3 regions of the Streptomyces sp. NPDC127595 genome follow, and region 1 is predicted to be linked to each of the others. Evidence: riboswitches for the same ligand, from Rfam matches in the RefSeq annotation. Region 1 holds a riboswitch; each other region holds the start of a gene.
What was found. A riboswitch is a leader RNA that binds a small molecule or an ion and turns the genes downstream of it on or off. The one in region 1 is predicted to bind S-adenosylmethionine.

Region 1 (7,581 bases):
GGGCCCGCGTACGGGTCGGCGCCGAGGTAGGTGAAGGGCAGGGTGATGCGGCGGCCGCCTCGCAGGCTGAGGCGGTGGTGACGGGCCGAGTAGTGGAAGCCGGCGGCGCGCAATGCGGCCAGGACCGGTCGGGAGGCGTCACCGCCGTCGGGTCGCCGCAGCGTCGAGGGGTCGAGGTGGGCGACGAGCAGACCCGTTTCGGTGAGCCAGGCGGCGGCCCGCTCCAGCAGGGCGAGCCGGTCGCCGATGTAGTGCAGTCCGTGGACGCAGGTGACCAGGTCGTAGCGGCGCGCTGGGGACCATCGGCCGAGGTCCGCGGTGATGAGTTCGAGGCCGTCGGGCAGCGCGGCGCGCGACAGCGGGCCTACCAAGTCCACGCCGGCCAACGCGGCTTGCGGGAGCAGCGTGGCTGCCTCACGGAGGGCAAGCCCCTCTCCGCTGCACAGGTCCAGCCAGGACGGGGCGGAGCCGTGGTCGCTCTCGTTCAGGAACTCCGTGGGAGAGAAGCCGAGTTCGCGGGTGTAGCTGTTGACGCCGGACAGAACCCGTTCGCGGTTCATGGCGTTGTTGGCCACCACGGAGTGTCCGGCCAACTCGTCGTCCTTGATCAGCCGGGGAGGCGGTTGAGTTGTCGTCCGCGAAGTACCGTCGATCATCGCACCATTGTGCGGTATGGCAGGTCGTTGCCGGCGAGCCCATGAGCCACGGGTCTCCGTGACGCCGCGGCTGTCGTTGCGGAGGGAGCAGGGGGCCCACGGGGACAAGAGGCCAAGGGTCTCGGCGAAGCCGCGATGAGCGGGTGCCGCCGTCCAAGGGCGGCGGCACCTGCTCGTCATGGGACGCGGGGCCGCTGAATGGACGAGCCGGTACGACCGTCATGTGGGCCGTACCGGCCCGAGGCCGGGATCCCGCTCGTCGGCGCTCCAACCGCTCCCCCGCGCTCTATCGCGAAGGCTTCTGACTCAGCGCGGGTTTCTGCTTCAGCGTCACGGAGGCGATCGCGATGACGACTGCGATCACGACCACTGGCACCAGCGGCGCGTAGGTGTGCGCGTGGCTGAGCATCCAGTCTCCGACGAAAGCGCCGGCCACCATGCCGACCAGGACCCCGGTCAGGCGACGTGCGGCGGCGGGCTTGAGAGTCCAGGTGGTGATACCGGAAACCCAGCTGATGAAGGTGGCCGTGGCCGCCGTGGTGGAAATGCCCGGCACATGGAGCGACCGAACGGCATTCATCTGCAGGCCCATCGCAAAGGCATTGAGGGCGACCAGAATGTTGGACACAAGGCTGGACGGAGATGTCGCCATCCACACGATGAGGAATCCGACCTGCGCCACCGTCGCGACGCAGAGCGCGATGGAGACACGGCGCGGCCAGGCTTCGAAGATCTCGGAGTCCTCCTTCTCCTCGTCGCCGTTGAACGCGGTCAGGATCCGTGTTGCCAGCGCGGCCCCCACGGCGAACGCGGCAAGGGAAATCACCACGCGAACGGGGTCCGGGCCGGCGGGCGGCCGCGTACCGGCTACACCAAGGCCGAGAAATACCAGGTTCCCGGTCTGGAACGCCGTGAAGACCTTCCCGAAGGAGAGAAAGCAGATTGCTTCGAAGACTCCTGACGAGAACGCCAGGGCGACAAGGAGCCGGTCTCGAATCGCCAGCAACTCCGGCGCCGCGTGCGCGGCTGCCAGGTCCACACGCCGGTCATCCACGGGTTCGGCTCCTCCGCCGCCCCGGACCGGCAAGGTCGGGGTGACAGGCTGAGCGTCCCGAGAACGTTCCAGTCGGGACAGCCGGCCATGGCTGTTCTGCAGGCTGCTCCATTGCATGCCTTTCCCTCCAAGCGCCAAGAGTCGGGAACTCACCCCGACTAGTTGCTAGGTACACATTTATCTCCCACGTTCAGGATGTGACCACATCAGGGATAAAGCCACATATTTGGGCGAAACCTTACTCAGGTTTCAGCAAAGATCTACGAAGGCCATCTGGAATGAAGAAACAGACAGAGCCGACGACTTCTTGAGCGGGGGCTCCTCGGACGCCGACCGGCACCTGACCAGGAGAGTTCGGCCGGGCGTTCCCGAGCCATGCGCAGCTCGGTCCGCCGTGCCGTACGTGGTCCAACTCCTCTGTCCCCATTGACGGATCATGGCGACGCTGGTTAGCGTTCCAAGCGGCATTGAGTGTCAGCGTCAAGCCCTGGCTCGTTGATCGGCAACCCTCCACCGCGGTGGGGTGCTCCAGGTGAAAGCCCGGCGGGGTCATCGACCCCGCAAGCGCGTGGCCCCTTGACCGGGCCTGAGATCGGGAGGACCAGCGTGCCGTACAGCAGTGATCTGAACGCCTCGATCGCGGCCGCTGCCGTGTTCTCCGGATTCTCCCGCCGACGCCACATCGACCTGCAGCTCTTCACCAGCTGTCTGTGTCACGGCTGAGTGCGATCCTGCCTCCCGCCCTCCTGAGTGACGCTCGCCGACGGCTTTGACGCCGTGGGCGGCTCCCTGCGGGCTCTCACAACGCTGTCGGAGTCCGCGGTGCCGTCACGCCTTCGTCGGCACTTTCCCCCTTGGCACCTTCCGAACATTCCCGCCACGCATCGCCATCGTCTCCACAGGCACGTGCGTGGTGACTTTGGAGTAGGAGAACCCGTTCCGTGAGATCGCATCCGGATTCCCGACCCACCCGGTGGGCGGCACTCGCCGCACTTGTGACAAGCAGCCTCCTGCTGAGTGCCTGCACGTCGAGCGACAGCGACAGCTCGACGAGCGACAGCGGCCCGGCCAAGTCGGGTGGCACACTGACCTTCGCGGTGGGCTCCGACGTGGGTTGCGTGGATCCGCAGCAGGTGGCCAGCAACGACACCATCTACTCCCTGCGCCAGATCGTGGACTCCCTGACCGACCAGGATCCCAAGACCGGCAAAATCGTGCCGTGGCTGGCGAAGAGCTGGGACATCAGCTCCGACGCGACCACGTTCACCTTCCACCTGCGGTCGGGTGTCACCTTCAGCGACGGAACACCGCTGACCGCGCAGGTGGTGAAGGACAACTTCGACGCGGTGCCGAAGCTCGGCGCCCTGGGGACGCTGGCCCAGGGGTACTTGAGCGGCGTGGACAGCACCACCGTGGTCGACCCGCTCACGGTGCGGGTCAAGTTCCAGCAGCCGAACGCGCAGTTCCTCCAGGCCACGTCAACGCACTCGCTGGGTATCGAGTCGTCGGCGAGTGCGAAGCAGAGCCCGCAGGAGAAGTGCAGCAAGGGTGTGGTCGGATCCGGACCGTTCGTGCTGCAGAGTTACGTCCAGAACCAGTCGATCAACTTGACCAAACGCAGCAAGTACGCCTGGGGTTCGTCGCTGTGGGCAAAGCAGGGCGAGGCGTACCTGGACAAGCTGGTGTTCAAGGTCGTGCCCGAGGCGGGGGTGCGCACCGGGAGCCTGCAGTCCGGTCAGGTGGACGCGATCAGCAGCGTCGGCAAGGCCAACGAGGCAGCGCTCGCAGGCGGCCAGGTGAACCTGCAACGGCGGGCCAATCCCGGTGCGGTGTTCAACCTGGCGCTCAACAACTCGCGTCCGCTGCTGAAGGACGTGAAGGTGCGTCAGGCGCTCCTTTTCGCCATCGACCGCCAGCAGATCGTCGACACCGTGTACCCGACCGGCACCCGACCGGCGACCAGCATCCTTGCTTACACCACACCGGACTACGCGGACCAGGGCTCGGACCTGGCCTTCGACGCTACGAAGGCGAAATCCCTGCTGGACTCGGCCGGCTGGAAAACCGGCAGTGACGGTATCCGGGCGAAGGACGGCACCAAGCTGCGCCTGAATGTCAGGTGGTTCGCCAACGCGGCCACGAACCAGCCTGCGCTGGAGCTGATCCAGCAGCAGCTCAAGGCCGTCGGTGTCGACGTGGTCCTCAACGAGACGCAGACCGCCCAGTTCGCCACCGTGCTGCAGTCCGGCGACTTCGACGCGTCGTGGGGCAACCTGACCCGCGCCGACCCGGACATCCTGCGCACTCAGTACTCCACCGAGCTGGCGAACCTCTACCACCTGCCGACGGGCCCGCTGGACTCGGCGCTGACCCAGCAGGCGTCAACCGCCGACGCGGCCAAGCGAAAGGAACTGGTCGACCAGGCGCAGCAGTTGATCGTGCGGAACGCCTACGTCATCCCCGTGGTGGAGCTGCAGACCCAACTGGGGGTGTCGAAGAAGGTGCACGACCTCAAGTTCGATGCCTCCAGCCGGATCCAGCTCCACGACACCTGGATCGGCTAGCAACCGGTGGATGCGCGACGGAGCGTCCGATCCGGGCGCCGGCAGCAGGAGGTGCGCAGGGAATGCGTCGCTATGTGATCAAGCGCCTTGCACAGGCGCTCGGGGTGCTGTGGGCGGCGTACACGGTGTCGTTCTTCGTACTGAACTATCTGCCCGGTGATCCGGTCTCGGCGATGGCCGGTGCCGGAGCGGACTCGGGCCAGATCGATCCGGCGCAGATCGCCGCGCTCCGGCACGAGTACGGCTTCGACAAACCGGTGCTGGTGCAGTACGCCGACTATCTCGGCAACGCGGTGCGCGGTGACTTCGGGGACTCGGTCTCCACCGGCCGGCCGGTCACCTCGACCCTGGCCGACGCGCTGCCGCAGACGCTGCAGTTGACCGGAGCGGCGCTGCTGCTCGCCGTGGTCATGGGCGGCGGACTGGCGATGCTGGCGACCTACACCACGCAGCGGTGGCTGCGACAGCTGTTGCTGTCGTTGCCGCCGCTGGGGGTGTCGGTGCCGACCTTCTGGGTCGGGCTGGTGCTCGTGGAGCTGTTCTCCTTCCGGGCGCGGTGGTTCCCCGCGTTCGGCAACGACGGGCTGCCGGGGCTGGTGCTGCCCGCGGTGACTCTCGCGATCCCGACCGGCGCCCTGGTCGCGCAGGTGCTGGCCAAGAGCCTGCTGACGGCGCTCGACCAGGCCTATGTGGAGACCGCGCGGGCCAAGGGTGCCGGCCGGCTGCGCATTCACCTGCGGCATGCGCTGCGCAACGCCTCACTGCCGGCGTTGACGATCGTCGGGCTGCTGGCCGGGCAACTCGTCGCCGGTTCGGTGGTCGTCGAGACGGTGTTCTCCCGCGACGGCCTGGGCCGGGTGACGGCCGCCGCTGTGACGGCCCAGGACATCCCGCTGGTCCAGGGGGTGGTGGTGTTCGGAGCCCTGATCTTCGTGGTGGCGAATCTGCTCGTCGATCTCGTCTATCCGCTGCTGGACCCGCGGATCGTGGTGGCCTCGAACAGGAAGGTGCGGCCCGCATGAGCGAGACCCTTGTCGAGGATGCCGCCGCCGGCGCCGCACTCGGCCTGGCACGACCCGTCGAGCCGGGCATCGATCCGGGTCCGGTGGGCGGGTTCGAACCCAGGCGGGTGACCCGGTTCTTCCTGCTGCGACCGGGCCTGCTGGCGTCGGTCCTCGCGGTGGTGTTCGTGGTCCTTGCCGCGTTCTGGCCGGGGCTGTTCACCTCGCAGGACCCCTTGCAGGGAGTGCCGTCGGAGAACTTCCAGGGGCCGAGCGGTACGCACTGGTTCGGCACCGACGAACTGGGGCGTGACCTGTTCTCCCGGGTGGTGCACGGTGCGCAGCTGTCGTTGAAGGCGACGCTGATCGCGGTGGGCGTCGCCTTCCTGGTCGGCGGGGTGCTCGGCCTGGTCGCCGGGTTCGTGGGCCGCTGGGTCGAGGACGTGGTGATGCGCTTCGTCGACGTACTGCTGTCGATCCCGGCGCTGTTCCTGTCGCTGGCCCTGGTCACCGCCCTGGGTTATGGAACGGTGAAGGTCGCGGTCGCCGTCGGGATCGCCAGCGTCGCCGGCTTCGCACGGGTGATGCGTGCGGAAGTACTGCGCGTGCGGCAGGCGGTCTTCGTCGAGGCGTCCCGCTCCTGCGGTGCACGCTGGTACTCGGTCCTCGGCCGGCATGTGCTGCCCAACGCGATGGGCCCTGTGATCGTGCTGGCCACCCTGGAGTTCGGCACCGCCGTCCTGGCCGTCTCGTCACTGAGCTTCCTCGGTTACGGAGCGCCGCCACCGGCGCCGGAATGGGGCACGTTGATCTCCGACGGACGCAACTACCTGGGCAACGCCTGGTGGCTCACCGCGCTGCCCGGCATGGTGATCGCCGCGACGGTGCTGGCCACCAACCGCATCGCCCGCGCGCTGGACGGCGAATGGTCCCGGCAGCGATGACCGGCCCGCTGACGAACGAACCCGAGACGGATGACGCCGTGACGAACGAGGCCGTGACCACCGCAGCCCCTGACACCCGGGAACCGCTGCTGGAGGTGCGGAACCTGTCGGTGTCGTACCGCACCCGCGGCGGCACCGTACGGGCCGTGCAGGGCGTGGACCTCGACGTGTGGCCGGGTGAGGTGACCGCGGTGGTCGGCGAGTCCGGATCCGGCAAGAGCACGACCGCGCATGCGATCATCCGGCTCCTGGCGGCGAACGGCGGCATCGACGCCGGTACCGTCCGCTTCGGCCGGCAAGACCTCGCCTCGTTGTCGGAGCGGGAGCTGCGCACGGTGCGCGGCGCGGGGATCGGCCTCGTGCCCCAGGACCCGTCGGTGTCACTCAACCCGGTCAAGCGCATCGGTGAGCAGGTCGCCGAGGTGCTGCGCATCCACCAGTTGGCGACACGACGCTCCGCGCCGTTGGACGCGATCGCCGTCCTGGACCTGGCCGGGCTGCCCGACGCGGCCACCCGCGCCCGGCAGTACCCGCACGAACTGTCCGGCGGTATGCGGCAACGGGCGCTGATCGCCATCGCCATCGCCGCCAAGCCGAAGCTGATCATCGCCGACGAGCCGACCAGCGCGCTGGACGTCACCGTGCAGCGGGTCATCCTCGACCATCTGCAGCACCTGACCGAAGCGTCCGGCACCGGGGTGCTGCTGGTGACCCACGACCTCGGCGTCGCCGCCGACCGGGCCGGGCGGATCGTGGTCATGTCGCAGGGGCGGGTCGTCGAGAGCGGTCCGACCCGCGACATCCTGGAGAACCCGCAGCACGACTACACCCGACGGCTGCTGGCCAGCGCCCCCAGCCTTACCAGCGCCCGCCCCCGGACCACGGTCGCCGTCCCGGCCGCCCCAGCCGAGAAGGGGGCGCCGCTGGTCGAGACCCCCGCACGACCACGGGCCACGGTCACCGTCCCGCCCGCCGCAGCCGCGAAGGAGGCGCCACTGGTCGAGATCCGCAACCTGGTCAAGGAGTTCCGGCTGCCGAACGCCGGAGGCTCGGCCCGCACACTGCGCGCCGTCGACGATGTCAGCTTCACCCTCCACCGCGGGCGGACACTGGCGCTGGTCGGCGAATCCGGTTCCGGAAAGTCCACCACCGCCCGCCTGGTGCTGCGCCTCGCCGACCCGACCGCCGGGCGCGTCCTCTTCGACGGCACCGATGTCACCACCGCCCGCGGAGCACAGGCCAGGCAACTGCGCCGACGGGCCCAGCTCATCTACCAGAACCCGTACGCCTCCTTGGACCCGAGGTTCTCCATCGACGAGGTGATCACCGAGCCGCTGCGCGCGTTCAAGGTCGGCGACCGCG
Region 2 (7,581 bases), on a different contig from region 1:
AAGTACTGGGACGCACTGGTCAAGGAGTACGAAGGCGCCCACCCGGGGGTGAAGGTCGAGGTCAGCGTCTACTCCTGGACCGACGTCGACCGCAAGGTCCAGGAGATGGTCGCGGCCGGGGAGGCGCCCGACATGGCGCAGATCGGCGCGTACGCCGACTACGCGGCCAAGGACCAGCTCTACACGGCCGACGAACTGCTCTCCATACCCGTCCAGGCCAACTTCGCCCTCCAACTCACCGACGCGGGCGAGCAGGAACGCGCGCAGTACGGCCTGCCGTTCGCCTCCTCCACCCGGCTGCTCTTCTACAACAAGACCCTCTTCACCCAGTCCGGGCTCACCCCGCCGAAGACCTGGGACGAGCTGGCCTCCGACGCCGAGGTGCTCAAGGCCGCGGACGTGAAGTTCCCGTACGCGCTGCCGCTGGGGCCGGAAGAGGCGCAGGCCGAGACGCTGCAGTGGATGCTGAGCGGCGACGGGGGCTACACCAACAACGTCGGTACGTACTCCATCGACTCCGAGGAGAACGTCAGGACCTTCACCTGGCTCAAGGACGAACTCGTCGGCAAGGGGCTCACCGGGCCCACCGATCCCGCGAAGCTCAACCGGGCGGACGCGTTCGCCGCGTTCACGCGGGGCGAGGTCGGGATGCTCAGCGGGCATCCCACGCTGATGAAGATGGCCGCCGACAAGGGCGTGGAGTTCGGCATGGTGCCGATGCCCGGGGCCGACGGCCAGAGCAAGTCCACGCTGGGTGTCGCCGACTGGATGATGGCCTTCAAGCAGAACGGGCACGCCGAGCAGGTCGGTGACTTCCTCGACTTCGTCTACAGCGACAAGAACGTGCTCGACTTCTCCCGCGAGTACGACCTGCTGCCGGTCACCACCTCCGCGTCCGAGGTCATGGCCGCCGACAGCGGCGACCGGGATCTCGCCCCCTTCCTCGACGAACTCCCCACCGCCGAGCTGTATCCCGTCGGCAAGACCTCCTGGGCCGGTGTCAGCGCCGACCTCAAGGCGAAGATCGGGAAGGCCGTGGAGGCGGGCGGGAGTCCGGCCGGGGTGTTGGGGTCGCTGCAGGCGGAGGCCGACGCGGCGGACAACGAGTCGTAGCGCTGTCAGTGGCCCGGGCTACGGTTCTGTCCATGGAATCCATGGACTCCCGGGGGGAGCTCGGTCCGCGGGAGCGGGGGATCCTCGCCATGGAGCGCCGCGGATTCGAGGGACCCGGGGCGAAGGAGCGGGCGATACGTGAGCAGCTCGGGCTGGCGCCCGTCCGCTACTACCAACTCCTCAACGCCCTGATCGACGATCCGCGGGCCCTTGCCCACGACCCGGTGACGGTGAACCGGCTACGGAGGGTACGGGACGCCCGCCGGGGGGAGCGGTGACTGGGGGAGCGGTGACGGGGGCTGGGGGATGGGTTTTCGCCCCCTCCGCCCCTGCCCGTCCCTTGCTTCCTGGGGGCTGCCGCCCCCAGACCCCCGCTGTCGCGCTGAACGCGCTCGTCCTCAGACGCCGGACGGGCTAGGGGTAGCCCCTCCGGCGTTTGAGGAGCGGGGTCTGGGGCGGAGCCCCAGGGGCAGGGGACGGGCAAGGGCGGAGGGGGCGAAAAAAACACCCCCCACCCCCCGCGCGGATAGGGTCCCCGTATGGCCAGCCACGCGGACCCCCTGCCGACGCCCACCACCCCCGCCGGCCGCGCCGGTCTCGACGCGATTCTCGCCCGGCCGGGCCACGCGGTGATCGGGCTCGACTTCGACGGGACGCTCGCGCCGATCGTCGCGGACCCGGAGCAGGCCCGCGCCCACCCGGACGCGGTCCCCGCACTGGCGACCCTCGCCCCGAAGGTCGCCTCGGTGGCGGTCGTGACCGGCCGCCCGGCCGCCGTCGCGGTAGAGCACGGCGGCTTCGCGGGCGTGCCGGGACTGGAGCACCTGGTCGTGCTCGGGCACTACGGCGCGGAGCGCTGGGACGCCCGGACCGGCACGGTCAGCGCACCGCCCCCGCACCCCGGCGTCGCCGCCGTCCGCGCCGAGCTGCCCGGCTTCCTCGACACGGCCGGCGCCTGGAAGGGCACCTGGACCGAGGAGAAGGGCCGGGCGGTCGCCGTACACACCCGGCGCGCGGCGGACCCGCAGGCGGCGTTCGAGGCCCTGCGCGAGCCCCTCACCGAGCTGGCGGGCCGGCACGGCCTGATCGTCGAGCCGGGGCGCATGGTCCTGGAGCTGCGCCCGCCGGGGATGGACAAGGGCGTCGCCCTGCTCGCACATGTGCGGGAGACCGGCGCGGAGGCCGTCCTCTACGCCGGTGACGACCTCGGTGACCTCCCGGCCTTCGCCGCCGTCGACAAACTCCGCGCCGACGGCATCCCGGGCCTCCTGGTGTGCAGCGGCAGCGCGGAGGTCGCGGAACTGGCGGAGCGGGCCGACCTGGTGGTGGACGGCCCGGCAGGCGTCGTACAGCTGCTGAGGTCACTGGCGCAGAGGCTCACGGAGTAGCTCCGCCTGGCTGCGGCGCCGTCAGGGGCGCGGGGAACTGCGCGACCAGCCACAGCGGCCCGCAGCCACAGCGGCCCCGCAGCTACAGCGGCCCCGCAGCTACAGCGGCCCCGCAGCTACAGCGGCCCCTCAGCCCCAGCGGCCCTCAGCCCCAGCGGCCCTCAGCCCCAGCGGCCCTCAGCCACAGCGGCCCCGCAGCCAAGGGACAACCCCTCAGCCAAGGGACAACCCTTCAGCCAAACGACAACCCCTCAGCCCTCCAACTCCCGCAGCTGCTCAAGGAACCACTGCGCCGGAGGCAGCGCCGTGGCCGCCGCGGCGAGTCGCTTGGTGCGCTCGGCCCGTTCACCGGCGCCCATCGACAAGGCCTCGTGCAGCGCCCGCGCCGTGCCGACCACGTCGTACGGGTTCACCACGATCGCGTCCTCGCCCAGCTCCTCGTACGCCCCCGCCTCCCGGGACAGCACCAGCGCGCACCCCTCGTCGGAGACGACCGGCACCTCCTTGGCGACGAGGTTCATGCCGTCCCGGATCGGGTTGACGAGGGCCACGTCGGCGAGGCGGTACGCGGCGAGGGAGCGGGCGAAGTCGTCCTTGACGTGGAGCACGACCGGGGTCCAAGTAGGCGTGCCGTACGTGGAGTTGATGTCGTCGGCGACCCGCTGCACCTCGGCCGTGTAGTCGCGGTACACCGCGAGGTCCTGGCGGGAGGGGTAGGCGAAGGCGACGTGCACGACCCGCTCGCGCCAGGACGGCTGGTCCTCCAGGAGCTGCCGGTAGGCCAGCAGTCCGCGCACGATGTTCTTCGACAGCTCGGTGCGGTCGACCCGCACGATCGCCTTCCGGCCCGCGCCGATCTGCTCACGCAGGGTGGCCATACGGTCGGCGACATCCGCCTCGTGCGAGCGCTTGCGCAGGAAGTCCGCGTCCGCGCCGAGCCCGTGCACACCGACACGGGTGTCACCGAGGCCGCCGACCAGCTCCTCGGCGCACGCGGTGAACGCGGACGCCCAGCGGTGGGTGAGGAAGCCGAGCCGGTCCGCGCCGAGCATGCCGCGCAGCACCTGCTCGGCGATGTCGTCGGGGAGCATGCGGAAGTAGTCGACCGGCGCCCACGGCGTGTGCGAGAAGTGCCCGATCCGCAGGTCGGGGCGGAGCTCCCGCAGCATGCCGGGGACCAGGGTCAGGTGGTAGTCCTGTACGACCACCACGGCGCCCTCGGCCGCCTCGTCCGCCAGCGCCTGCGCGAACGCCCTGTTGTAGGCCTCGTACGACGCCCACTGGCGCCGGAATTCGCTGTCGAAGACCGGCTCCAGCGGCGTCTGGTACAGCATGTGGTGGACGAACCACAGCACGGAGTTCGCGATGCCGTTGTAGGCGTCCGCGTGCACCTCGGCGTCGATGTCCAGCATCCGTACGCCGTCCTCGCCGACCCCGCGCCGTACCGCCTCGCGGTCCCCGTCGCCGAGCGCCGAGCACACCCACAGGGCGCCCGCGTCCGGGCCGATCGCCGACAGGCCCGAGACCAGGCCGCCGCCGCCGCGCCTGGCCCGGAGCTCGCCGTCCTCGCGCACGTCGTAGGAGACCGGGCCGCGGTTGGACGCGACGAGGATCCGGTGGGAGCCCTGCGGGGATGCCATGGAAGCAGCAGTCGAAGCCGTGGAAGCCATACGCGTCAATCTAGCCCGGCCCGGAAACGCTCAAACGTACGGACGGGGTACTGCGCAGACGTATACAGCCGCCGGATTACGCCGCTTTGCGCTGCTGATACTCCGAGATTTCCGCCATCGGAGGGCGCTCCTCCGTATCGACGGAGTACGTACGCGGCTCGAAACCGGACTCGCCCCGTTCGAACTGGGTGATGGCCGGCCGGATGAGGTGGCCGCGGGCGAGCCGGAGCTGTGCGGTGCGGTAGATCGCGGCGGACATCCGGCCCAGCGCCTGGCCGTCCTGGTGCCGGTGCTTGCGGACCCCGACGTCGACCTGGGCGAGCGCGTCCAGGCCCACCAGGTGCAGTGCGTCGACGAGCATGCCGAGCTCCACGCCGTATCCGACGGGGAACGGGAGCTGTTCGAGGAGGGTGCGGCGGGCCGCGTACTCACCGCCGAGCGGCTGGACGAAGCCGGCCAGCTGCGGCCAGTGCATGTTCAGCAGCGGGCGGGCCATCAGTTCGGTGACACGGCCACCCTGCCCGGCCGCGGTTCTGCCGGAGGTGGGCTCACCCGGCAGGTTCAGCGGGCGGTCGTACATCGCCTTGACCAGGTCCACGCCCGGATCGGTAAGCAGCGGTCCCACGATCCCCAGGACGAAGTCCGACGAGAACTCCTTGAGGTCCGCGTCGATGAAACAGACGATGTCACCGCTCGTCACGAGGAGTGACCGCCACAGGACCTCGCCCTTGCCGGGCACGGCCGGGATGCGGGGAAGTATGTCGTCCCGGTGAACTACTCGGGCGCCGGCGGCGGCGGCGACCTCGGAGGTGCGGTCCGTCGAGCCCGAGTCGATGACGACGATCTCGTCGACGAGAGGCGCTTTGCGGGTCATGAGGTCGCGGCGGATGATGGAGACGATCTCACCGACCGTGGCTTCCTCGTTGAGCGCGGGCAGGACCACGCTCACCGTGGCGTTGGTGGATCGCTTGGCGGCTATGAGCTTCTTGAGCGGCCGGTCGGTAACGGACCAGGAGCGCGTGCTCAGCCAGCGCTCGACGTCTTCAAGCACGTGCGGCTCTCCCTTGCGTTCATTGGGATGCGTGTGCCCGTCGCCGCGGCAGCGGTTGGTGTGTCGCTGGCATCTCGCGGTTCGGACGGCTCTCTCCACCATCCAGGCCTTCGGTTACAGTCTTGAACAACGCTGATGACCATCGCATGTCGGGGGTCGCTCGGCGCACAACTGAATACCGCTCATCCAGAGGGGCAGAGGGATACGGCCCGATGAAGCCCCGGCAACCCTCCAGCTGGTTCCTGTCACATCGACGTGGCGAGGCTCCCGGCTCGGGAAGGTGCCAAATCCGTCTCACGGCGAAGTGCGTCGTGAGGAAGATGAGGAGAAAGGGCCTCGCCTCCATGGCTGCGCAGACAGTTGCAAGCACCACTGCAAACACCACGAACACCGTGACCTCCACCGACGCCGGAAAGTCCACGGACTCCGGGCAGTCCGCCGAAGCCGCGAACACCGTCGATCTGGGCCCCGCCGCCGCGCTTTCCTGCCGCGAGTGCGGACACCGGGTGCCCCTCGGCCCGGTCTTCGCCTGCGAGGAGTGTTTCGGGCCGCTGGAGATCGCGTACGACTTCTCGGCCTACGAGACCGAGGACCTCCGCAAGCGCATCGAAGCGGGCCCCGCGAACATCTGGCGTTACGCGCCGCTCCTGCCGGTACCGGCGGACGTCGCCGAGAAGCCGAACATCAACCCCGGCTGGACCAAGCTCGTCAAGGCCGACAACCTGGCCCGCGCGCTGGGCGTCACCCCCGGCAAGCTCTTCGTCAAGGACGACTCCGGCAACCCGACGCACTCCTTCAAGGACCGCGTCGTCGCCCAGGCCATCGAGGCCGCCCGCGCCTTCGGCTTCACCACCCTCTCCTGCTCCTCCACCGGCAACCTCGCCGGCGCCGTGGGCGCCGCCGCGGCCCGCGCCGGCTTCCGCTCCTGCGTCTTCATCCCGCACGACCTGGAGCAGGGCAAGATCGTCATGGCCGCGGTGTACGGCGGCGAGCTCGTCGGTATCGAGGGCAACTACGACGACGTGAACCGTTTCTGCTCCGAGCTGATCGGCGACCCGGCCGGCGAGGGCTGGGGCTTCGTCAACGTCAATCTGCGGCCGTACTACGCGGAGGGCTCGAAGACCCTCGCGTACGAGATCTGCGAGCAGCTCGGCTGGCAGCTTCCCGACCAGCTGGTCGTGCCGATCGCCTCCGGCTCCCAGCTCACGAAGATCGACAAGGGGCTGCAGGAGCTGATCAAGCTCGGGCTCGTCGAGGACAAGCCGTACAAGATCTTCGGTGCCCAGGCCGAGGGCTGCTCGCCGGTGTCGGTGGCCTACAAGGCCGGCCACGACGTCGTACGGCCCCAGAAGCCGAACACCATCGCCAAGTCGCTCGCCATCGGCAACCCGGCCGACGGGCCGTACGTGCTCGACATCGCGCGGCGCACCGGCGGCGCGGTGGAGGACGTCAACGACGAGCAGATCGTCGACGCGATCAAGCTCCTCGCGCAGACGGAGGGCATCTTCGCCGAGACCGCGGGTGGCGTGACGGTGGGTGTGGCGAAGAAGCTGATCGAGAACGGTCTGCTGGATCCGACCCTCACCACCGTCGTCCTCAACACCGGCGACGGCCTCAAGACCCTGGACGCGGTGGCCTCGGACACCGGGCTCACCGCGACCATCCGCCCGAACCTGGACTCCTTCCGAGAGGCTGGCCTCGCGTCATGAGCGGTTGCGCTCCGCTGGGAGGCCGTATCAGCCGCGGGCCGGTGGGGGCTGGTCGCGCCCACCCGGCGGTAGCCGCAAATTCAACGCTGCCCCGCGCCCCCAAGCCCGTAACCCCGACCGGAGGTCAATCGTGAGCGTCAACGTCCGCATCCCCACCATCCTGCGCACCTACACCGGCGGCAAGGCCGAGGTGAGCGCCGAGGGCGGCACCCTCGGCGAGGTGATCGCCGACCTGGAGCAGAACCACACCGGCATCGCCGCGCGCGTCCTGGACGACCAGGGCAAGCTGCGCCGCTTCGTCAACGTGTACGTCAACGACGACGACGTCCGCTTCGAGCAGGGCCTGGAGACGGCGACGCCGGACGGCGCGGGCGTCTCGATCATCCCGGCCGTCGCCGGCGGCTGACCGTCATCCGCTGTCACTTACGGTGATTGCGATTACCTTGGGTAATGGCGGTCACCGAGAGTTCATTGAATTGCCCCCTCCGTGAGAGAAGCGGAGGGGGCAATTCTGTATGGTTGAGCGCGGTACAGTTGGGGAAGCTGCTTCGCTTTCGAGTTGGTTTCATGCCGGGCGCATATGAGTCCTTGCCCGCTGCGCGACAAGAAGTAGCCAAAGTGCCCCGTCTTTTTGAGCCGTTTATGGCATT
Region 3 (7,581 bases), on a different contig from region 1:
TCTTCCCGATCGGACACGTCAGCGCGCTCAACTTCGCGCTCGGCATGACCCTCGGCGTCGCACTGTTCTCCATCGGCGCGGGCGCGGTCCACTGGGCCCGCACCCTGATGTCCGACGTGGAGATCCCTGCCGAGCGTCACCCGATCGAGGCTCCGCCCGAGGTCAAGGCCCAGGTGCTGGCCGACTTCAAGCAGGGCGCGAAGGAATCCGCGCTCGGCCGGCGCAAGCTGATCCGCAACACGATGTTCGGCGCGCTGGCCCTGGTGCCGCTCTCCGGTGTCATGCTGCTGCGCGACCTCGGCCCGCTGCCAGGGACCAGCCTCCGCCACACGATGTGGCGCAAGGGTCTGCAACTCGTCAACATGAACACGAACGAGCCGCTGCGTCCTTCGGACGTCGTGGTCGGCTCGCTCACCTTCGCCAAGCCCGAGGGCCTGGAGGAGCACGACGAGGACTTCCAGACCCAGATCGCCAAGGCGGCGCTGATGATCGTCCGGCTCCAGCCGGACAACATCAAGGACAAGCGGGAACTCGAGTGGTCCCACGAGGGCATCGTGGCCTACTCGAAGATCTGCACCCACGTCGGCTGTCCGATCTCCCTGTACGAGCAGCAGACGCACCACGTCCTCTGCCCGTGCCACCAGTCCACCTTCGACCTCGCCGACGGTGCCCGAGTGATCTTCGGCCCGGCCGGTCACGCCCTGCCGCAGTTGCGCATCGGTGTGAACGCTGAGGGCTACCTCGAGGCGCTCGGCGACTTCGAAGAGCCCGTCGGTCCTGCTTTCTGGGAGCGCGGATGAGTACCACTGCTGCGAAGACCTCCGACCCGGGCGAGGCGAACTCGCGGAAGAAGGCACCCGCCGGTGAGCGGGTCGCCGACTGGGCCGACGGCCGACTGGGCATCTATGGCCTGGCCAAGGCCAACATGCGCAAGATCTTCCCGGACCACTGGTCCTTCATGCTGGGCGAGGTCTGCCTCTACAGCTTCATCATCATCATCCTCACGGGTGTGTATCTGACGCTGTTCTTCCACCCGTCGATGAACGAGGTGGAGTACCACGGCAGCTACGTCCCGCTGCAGGGCCAGCTGATGTCCGAGGCGTTCAACTCGACCATGCACATCTCCTTCGATGTGCGCGGTGGTCTGCTGATCCGGCAGATCCACCACTGGGCGGCGCTGATCTTCCTCGCCGGCATGTTCGTGCACATGATGCGCGTGTTCTTCACGGGTGCGTTCCGCAAGCCCCGTGAGGTCAACTGGATCTTCGGTTTCCTGCTGTTCGTCCTGGGCATGTTCACCGGCTTCACCGGCTACTCGCTCCCGGACGACCTGCTCTCCGGCACCGGTGTCCGCTTCATGGAGGGCGCGGTCCTGTCCGTGCCGATCGTGGGCACGTACCTCTCGTTCTTCCTCTTCGGCGGCGAGTTCCCGGGCGGCGACTTCGTGGCCCGCTTCTACTCGATCCACGTCCTGCTGCTGCCGGGCATCATGCTCGGCCTGGTGGTCGGCCACCTGATCCTGGTCTTCTACCACAAGCACACGCAGTTCGCGGGCCCCGGAAAGACGAACGACAACGTCGTCGGCATGCCGCTCCTTCCGGTCTACACGGCCAAGGCCGGAGGCTTCTTCTTCCTGGTCTTCGGTGTCATCACGGCCATCGCGGGCCTCGCCTCGATCAACCCGATCTGGACCATGGGCCCCTACCGCCCGGACCAGGTGTCGACCGGCGCCCAGCCCGACTGGTACATGGGCTTCTCCGAGGGCCTGATCCGGTTCATGCCGGGCTGGGAGATCAACCTCTGGGGTCACACGCTCGTCCTGGGTGTGTTCATCCCGCTGATGATCTTCCCGATGGTCCTGGTCGCGATCGCGGTCTATCCGTTCATCGAGTCCTGGGTCACCGGCGACAAGCGCGAGCACCACATCCTGGACCGCCCGCGCAACGTCCCGACCCGTACGGCCTTCGGTGTCGCGTGGATCACCTGGTACATGGTCCTGCTGATCGGTGGTGGAAACGACCTGTGGGCCACGCACTTCCACCTGTCGATCAACTCGATCACCTGGTTCGTGCGCATCGCCTTCTTCGTGGCGCCGGTCCTCGCGTTCATCGCCACCAAGCGGATCTGCCTCGGCCTTCAGCGCCGGGACCGGGACAAGGTGCTGCACGGCCGCGAGTCGGGCATCATCAAGCGCCTGCCGCACGGTGAGTTCGTCGAGATCCACGAGCCGCTCAGCCAGGAGGCTCTGCACACGCTCACCGCGCACGAGCAGTACCAGCCTGCCGAGATCGGCGCGCCGGTCGACGAGAACGGTGTCGAGCGCAAGGTGAAGGGCTCGCAGAAGCTGCGTGCCAAGCTCAGCAAGGGCTACTACGGGGAGGACAACCAGATCCCCAAGCCCACCGTCGAGGAGTACAAGGAGATCACGAGCGGCCACGGCCACCACTGATCACCCCTACGATCCTCGCTGATCGCCACGGCTGGAGCCCCGTCCATTGCATGGACGGGGCTCTTTGCCGTCTCCAGGGCTGGATAGGGTGGACTCGCCCCCTGCGTATGGGGGCGAGCCCACCCGCGTACCTCTCTGAGAACCCCAGGAGCGACCATGAGCGCTGTGAACCCCGCTGGAGGCGACACCGCGGCGGACCGTTCCTGGCCCAGGTTGCTGAACGGTCTGCTCGACGGCCGTGACCTGAGTGCGGACGACACCGCCTGGGCGATGAACCTGATGATGCGCGGTGAGGCGACCGACGCGCAGATCGCCGGGTTCGCGGTGGCGCTGCGGGCCAAGGGAGAGACCGTCGAGGAGATCACCGGGCTGGTACGGATGATGTACGAGCACGCCAATGTGATCGAGGTGCCGGGGAAGACCGTCGACATCGTCGGTACGGGCGGCGACGGGGCCAAGACCGTCAACATCTCCACCATGTCGGCGATCGTCATCGCCGGGACGGGCGCGAAGGTCGTCAAGCACGGCAACCGGGCCGCTTCCTCGGCCTCCGGCGCGTCCGACGTCCTGGAGAAGCTCGGGGTCAATCTGCAGCTGACGACCAAGCGGGTGGCCGAGGTGGCCGAGGAGGCCGGCATCACCTTCTGCTTCGCGGTGAAGTTCCACCCGGCGCTACGTCATGTGGGCGCCGCACGTGGGCAGTTGGGCATCCGTACGGTCTTCAACGCGCTCGGCCCGCTGACGAACCCGGCACGGGTGAAGGCGCAGGCGGTCGGTGTCGCGGACCCCCGCATGGCGCCCATCGTGGCGGGAGTCTTCGCCGAGCGCGGCAACTCCTCGCTGGTCTTCCGCGGCGACGACGGGCTCGATGAGCTGACCATCACCTCCACGTCCCGGGTGTGGGTCGTACGGGACGGAAAGGTCACCGAGGAGACCTTCGACCCGAGGGACGTCGGTATCGACCTGGTCCCGATCGAGGCATTGCGGGGCGCGGACTCCACGTACAACGCCGACGTGGCCCGGCGGCTCCTCGACGGAGAGACGGGGCCGGTGCGGGACGCCGTACTGCTGAACTCGGCGGCGGCGCTGGTGGCTCTGTCGCCGGGTGACGGGTCGCTCGCGGAGCAGATCCGCGCGGGGATGGCGGAGGCGGCGGAGGCCGTCGACTCGGGGGCGGCGAAGCGGACGCTGGAGCGGTGGGTGGCGGCGACCAACGCGTAGCCTGCGAGGCGGTTCGAAGGGGGGCCGGGCCGGCTCGATAGGGCTGGGCCGAAGTGGTCCGGCCCTTTCCGCCTTCCGTCCGGCCTCTTTCGTGTTCCGGCCCGTTTCGCGTTCCGGGATCCGGACACGGGTTGCGCCGTCGCGATCAGTTCGGTTAGTTTTTTCGGCAGGTCATGAGTGACAGTCATGAGGCCCCGGCCGACTGTCCGGCAACCCTCCGTCCGTGGCGGGGTGCCCCGGGTGAAGACCAGGCCGTAGGCAGCGAGGTCTGCGGCAAGCGCGGACCCCTCCCTCTTCTGAGTGGTAAAGGCCCAGGGGTCCTGGTCATTCGAGGGAGCCTTCTGTGAGCAAGCGAATGCGATAGGGCGCAGAGCCCCTCTTCCGCCTGTCCCTTTCACCCTTTGCCGCGCTGAGCGCCACCTCCATGGACCGGCTCGCGCGGTGATTTCCCTGAGTCTCACAGGAGTTCGCCATGTCTGTCTCCACCGTTGCCGCCGACCAGGCTGTTTGTACCCAGCTGCCCGTTCTGGGCCGGGATGTCACCGTCCCGCTCGTCACCGGTGGCGAGGTCACGTACGCCGCCCTCGACTACGCCGCCAGCGCTCCGGCCCTCCAGCGCGTGTGGGACGACGTGGCCGCGTACGCCCCGTACTACGGCAGCGTGCACCGTGGCGCCGGGTACCTGTCCCAGCTCTCCACCGACCTCTTCGAGAACTCCCGCACCACCGTCGCCGAGTTCCTGGACTGCCGTGACGACGACCAGGTCGTCTTCACCCGGTCGACCACCGACTCGCTCAACCTGCTCGCCGCCGCCCTGCCGGCCGACTGCCAGGTCTTCGTCTTCGAGACCGAGCACCACGCCTCGCTGCTGCCCTGGCGGGACGCGCGGGTGACGTACCTGAACGCCCCGCGTACGCCGGGGGAGGCCGTCGCGACCCTGGAGCGCGCGCTCGGTGACCGCGACCCCCAGGGCCCGGCCCTCGTCTGTGTCACGGGCGCCTCGAACGTCACCGGTGAGCTGTGGCCGGTGCGTGAGCTGGCCGCGGCCGCGCACGCGCACGGTGCTCGCATCGTCCTCGACGCCGCGCAGCTCGCCCCGCACCACCCGGTGTCGGTGCGCGACCTCGACGTCGACTGGGTCGCCTTCTCCGGGCACAAGCTGTACGCCCCCTTCGGCTCCGGTGTCCTCGCCGGCCGCTCCGACTGGCTGCGCGAGGCCGAGCCGTACCTGGCGGGCGGTGGGGCCAGCCGCAAGGTGTCGCGGCGTACGGACGGCGGCGTGGACGTGGAGTGGCACGAGAGCGCCGCCCGGCACGAGGCCGGTTCGCCGAACGTGATCGGCGTCTACTCGATCGCCTCCGCCTGCAAGGCGCTCACCGAGGCGGGCTTCGACACCCTCGTCGCCCGTGAGCAGCGGCTGATCGACACGGTCCGCGCGGGTCTCGCCGAGGTGCCCGAGGTCAGGGTCCTCTCGCTCTTCGGCGACGACGCCCCGCGCGTCGGCGTCATCTCCTTCGTCGTGGAGGGCTGGAACAGCTCGCACTTCGCGGCCGCGCTGTCCGCCGAGTACGGCATCGGGGTGCGCGACGGTCTGTTCTGTGCCCACCCGCTGGTCAGGACCCTGCTCGGCAGCGACCCGGAGACCCAGGGCGAGTGCGGCGCTCCCGAGGCCGCGCCCGGCGAGAAGTCCCTCAACGCCATCCGTGTCAGCTTCGGCGCGGGCACCCCGGACGAGCACGTCGAGCGTTTCGTGCGCGCCGTCAAGGAGCTCGTCCGGGACGGCGCGAAGTGGAACTACCGCACACAGGACGGGCGTTGCGTTCCCGCCGTGTGATCGCCTGACAGGAGCACGGCGTATACGCTCCCTTCGGCGGCCGTACGGCGAACAGGGGAGTCACGGGGAGTGCAGGCGCTGCGGGAGACGGATCCACGGCGGATCGGTCCGTACGAGGTGCTCGGGCGGCTCGGTGCGGGCGGCATGGGCGAGGTCTATCTCGCCGAGTCGCGGGCCGGGCTCCGGCTGGCCGTGAAGGTGGTGCGGGCCGAGCACGCGGAGGACCGTACTTTCCGCGCCCGGTTCCGCCAGGAGGTGCGGGCCGCGCAGACCGTCGGCGGTACGGGGACGTACACCGCGCGCGTGGTCGACGCCGACCCCGAGGGCGAACGGCCTTGGATGGCAACGGAGTTCGTCGAGGGGCCGAACCTGCGCGACGCGGTGCTCGACGGCGGGCCGCTGGACGAGGACGCGGTGCTCACCTTCGCGGCCGCACTGGGCGAGGCCCTCGCCGCGATCCACGCCAAGGGCATGGTGCACCGTGACCTCAAGCCGTCCAACATCCTGCTGGCGCCGGACGGTCCGCGGGTCATCGACTTCGGGATCGTACGGGCGCTGGAGGCGACGGCGATGACCCGCACCGGCACCATGGTCGGCTCGGTCGGATACGTCTCGCCCGAGCAGATACGCAACGGTTCCGAGGTCGGGCCGCCGAGTGACGTCTTCGCGCTGGGCGCTGTGCTCGCCTACGCGTCGAGCGGCCGCGAGCCCTTCGGGGAGGGCCAGGACTCGGTCATCCTGCTGCGCATCGTAACCCGGGACTTCGATCTCTCCGGAGTTCCGGCGCGCGTGCTCCCGCTCGTAGAGGCCTGTCTGCGGGAGGAGCCCGGGGCCCGGCCCACCCCCGAGGAAGTGGTCGAGGCCGCCGGACACTCGGCGGCCTCCCTGCGGGCGGCTCTGCGGCCGGGGTGGCTCACCTCCGCACCGGCGACGGTCGCGGGCGACGAACGGTGGCTTCCGGAGCGCGAGTCGGGCGAGGGCGAGAGCCGCGTCGAGTACATCGCCCCGGCGACGGTCACGGGCGTTTCGGCGCCGGACAGCTCACCGGCACCCGAACGGCCTTCGCGGCGCGGGTTGCTGACGGCTGCGGCGGGCGGCGCGGTGGTCGCCGCCACCGGGGGAGCCGGGTGGTGGGTGTGGCAGCGGGGGAGTGGAACGCGGGGGGCCGGAACCTCAAAGCCCACCGCGACCGCAACCGCAGTGGGTGCGGAGACTCCCGCCGCTCTCGCCTGGCAGTACGACGCCGCCGGGCTCGGCGGTCTGTACGGACCCTGCGTCGCGGTGTCGCCGGACGGCGAGGTCGTCTACCTCGGGGACGCGAACGGCAAGCTGCACGCCCTGTCCCGTGCGGGCGGCCGGCGCTGGGAGCTCGCGCTCGGCGAGGAGGTGTCGACGTCCGTCGTCACCTCGGACGGGATCTTCTGTGTCGTCTGGGACCAGGAGAGGGCGCGACGCCGGCTGTGCGCGGTGGACGCGTCGGGCAAGCTCCGGTGGACGAAGGACGTCGGCGACAACGGCTACGACCCGCCGGTTCTCGCAGGCCGCGGCGTGCTGGTCGCCACCGGCGGCACCGATGAAGGAGGGTTCCGCTGCTACGCGGCCGACGGCACCGTGCTGTGGAGTGCGTCGACCCCTGCCGGTCCGACCGGAACGCCGCTCGTGGCGGGCGGTGTGATCTACGCGGGCACCTTCGGCGACGCCCTGGTGGCCCTGGACGCCGAGGACGGCAGCAGGCTCTGGGAGGTCTCGACGGGCGGAGACGTCGGCCCGCCCGCCCTGGTCGGCGACACCCTCGTCGCGGTGTCGGACGGAGGCGCGAACCGGCACGCGTTCAGCCTCGACGGTGAACTGCTGTGGGATGCCCGGGCGGAGAACAGCGGACCGATGGTCGCCGGGAACCGGTCGCTCGCGATCACCACGGGGCAGGGCACCATCGACGCCATCAGGGCGGTCGACGGCAGCACGGCATGGACGTACGAGATAGGCGGCGACTGGCTGCCGAGCCCCGTGGCGACCGGGGATCGCATCTATGTGCGAAGCGGGCTCGTCCTGTGTGCCCTGGGCATGGACGGCAAGC

Region 2: another riboswitch for S-adenosylmethionine. It lies ahead of thrC (threonine synthase); the one in region 1 lies ahead of ACFVKT_RS10280 (ABC transporter substrate-binding protein).
Region 3: another riboswitch for S-adenosylmethionine. It lies ahead of ACFVKT_RS33680 (aminotransferase class V-fold PLP-dependent enzyme); the one in region 1 lies ahead of ACFVKT_RS10280 (ABC transporter substrate-binding protein).

Annotation. Positions count from the first base shown of each region.
Region 1 is NZ_JBHXWK010000002.1:828,573-836,153, reverse strand. It holds gene ACFVKT_RS10290 (class I SAM-dependent methyltransferase) at 1-656, opposite strand, end outside; gene ACFVKT_RS10285 (YoaK family protein) at 943-1,827, opposite strand; SAM riboswitch class IV at 2,174-2,283, shown strand; gene ACFVKT_RS10280 (ABC transporter substrate-binding protein) at 2,652-4,274, shown strand; gene ACFVKT_RS10275 (ABC transporter permease) at 4,337-5,296, shown strand; gene ACFVKT_RS10270 (ABC transporter permease) at 5,293-6,219, shown strand; gene ACFVKT_RS10265 (dipeptide ABC transporter ATP-binding protein) at 6,201-7,581, shown strand, end outside.
Region 2 is NZ_JBHXWK010000006.1:409,672-417,252, reverse strand. It holds gene ACFVKT_RS21790 (ABC transporter substrate-binding protein) at 1-1,113, shown strand, start outside; gene ACFVKT_RS21785 (DUF3263 domain-containing protein) at 1,146-1,391, shown strand; gene otsB (trehalose-phosphatase) at 1,653-2,501, shown strand; gene ACFVKT_RS21775 (trehalose-6-phosphate synthase) at 2,753-4,141, opposite strand; gene ACFVKT_RS21770 (glucosyl-3-phosphoglycerate synthase) at 4,248-5,222, opposite strand; SAM riboswitch class I at 5,402-5,549, shown strand; gene thrC (threonine synthase) at 5,567-6,931, shown strand; gene ACFVKT_RS21760 (MoaD/ThiS family protein) at 7,062-7,337, shown strand.
Region 3 is NZ_JBHXWK010000013.1:203,549-211,129, reverse strand. It holds gene ACFVKT_RS33695 (Rieske 2Fe-2S domain-containing protein) at 1-800, shown strand, start outside; gene ACFVKT_RS33690 (cytochrome bc complex cytochrome b subunit) at 797-2,449, shown strand; gene trpD (anthranilate phosphoribosyltransferase) at 2,606-3,670, shown strand; SAM riboswitch class IV at 3,840-3,956, shown strand; gene ACFVKT_RS33680 (aminotransferase class V-fold PLP-dependent enzyme) at 4,143-5,504, shown strand; gene ACFVKT_RS33675 (PQQ-binding-like beta-propeller repeat protein) at 5,574-7,581, shown strand, end outside.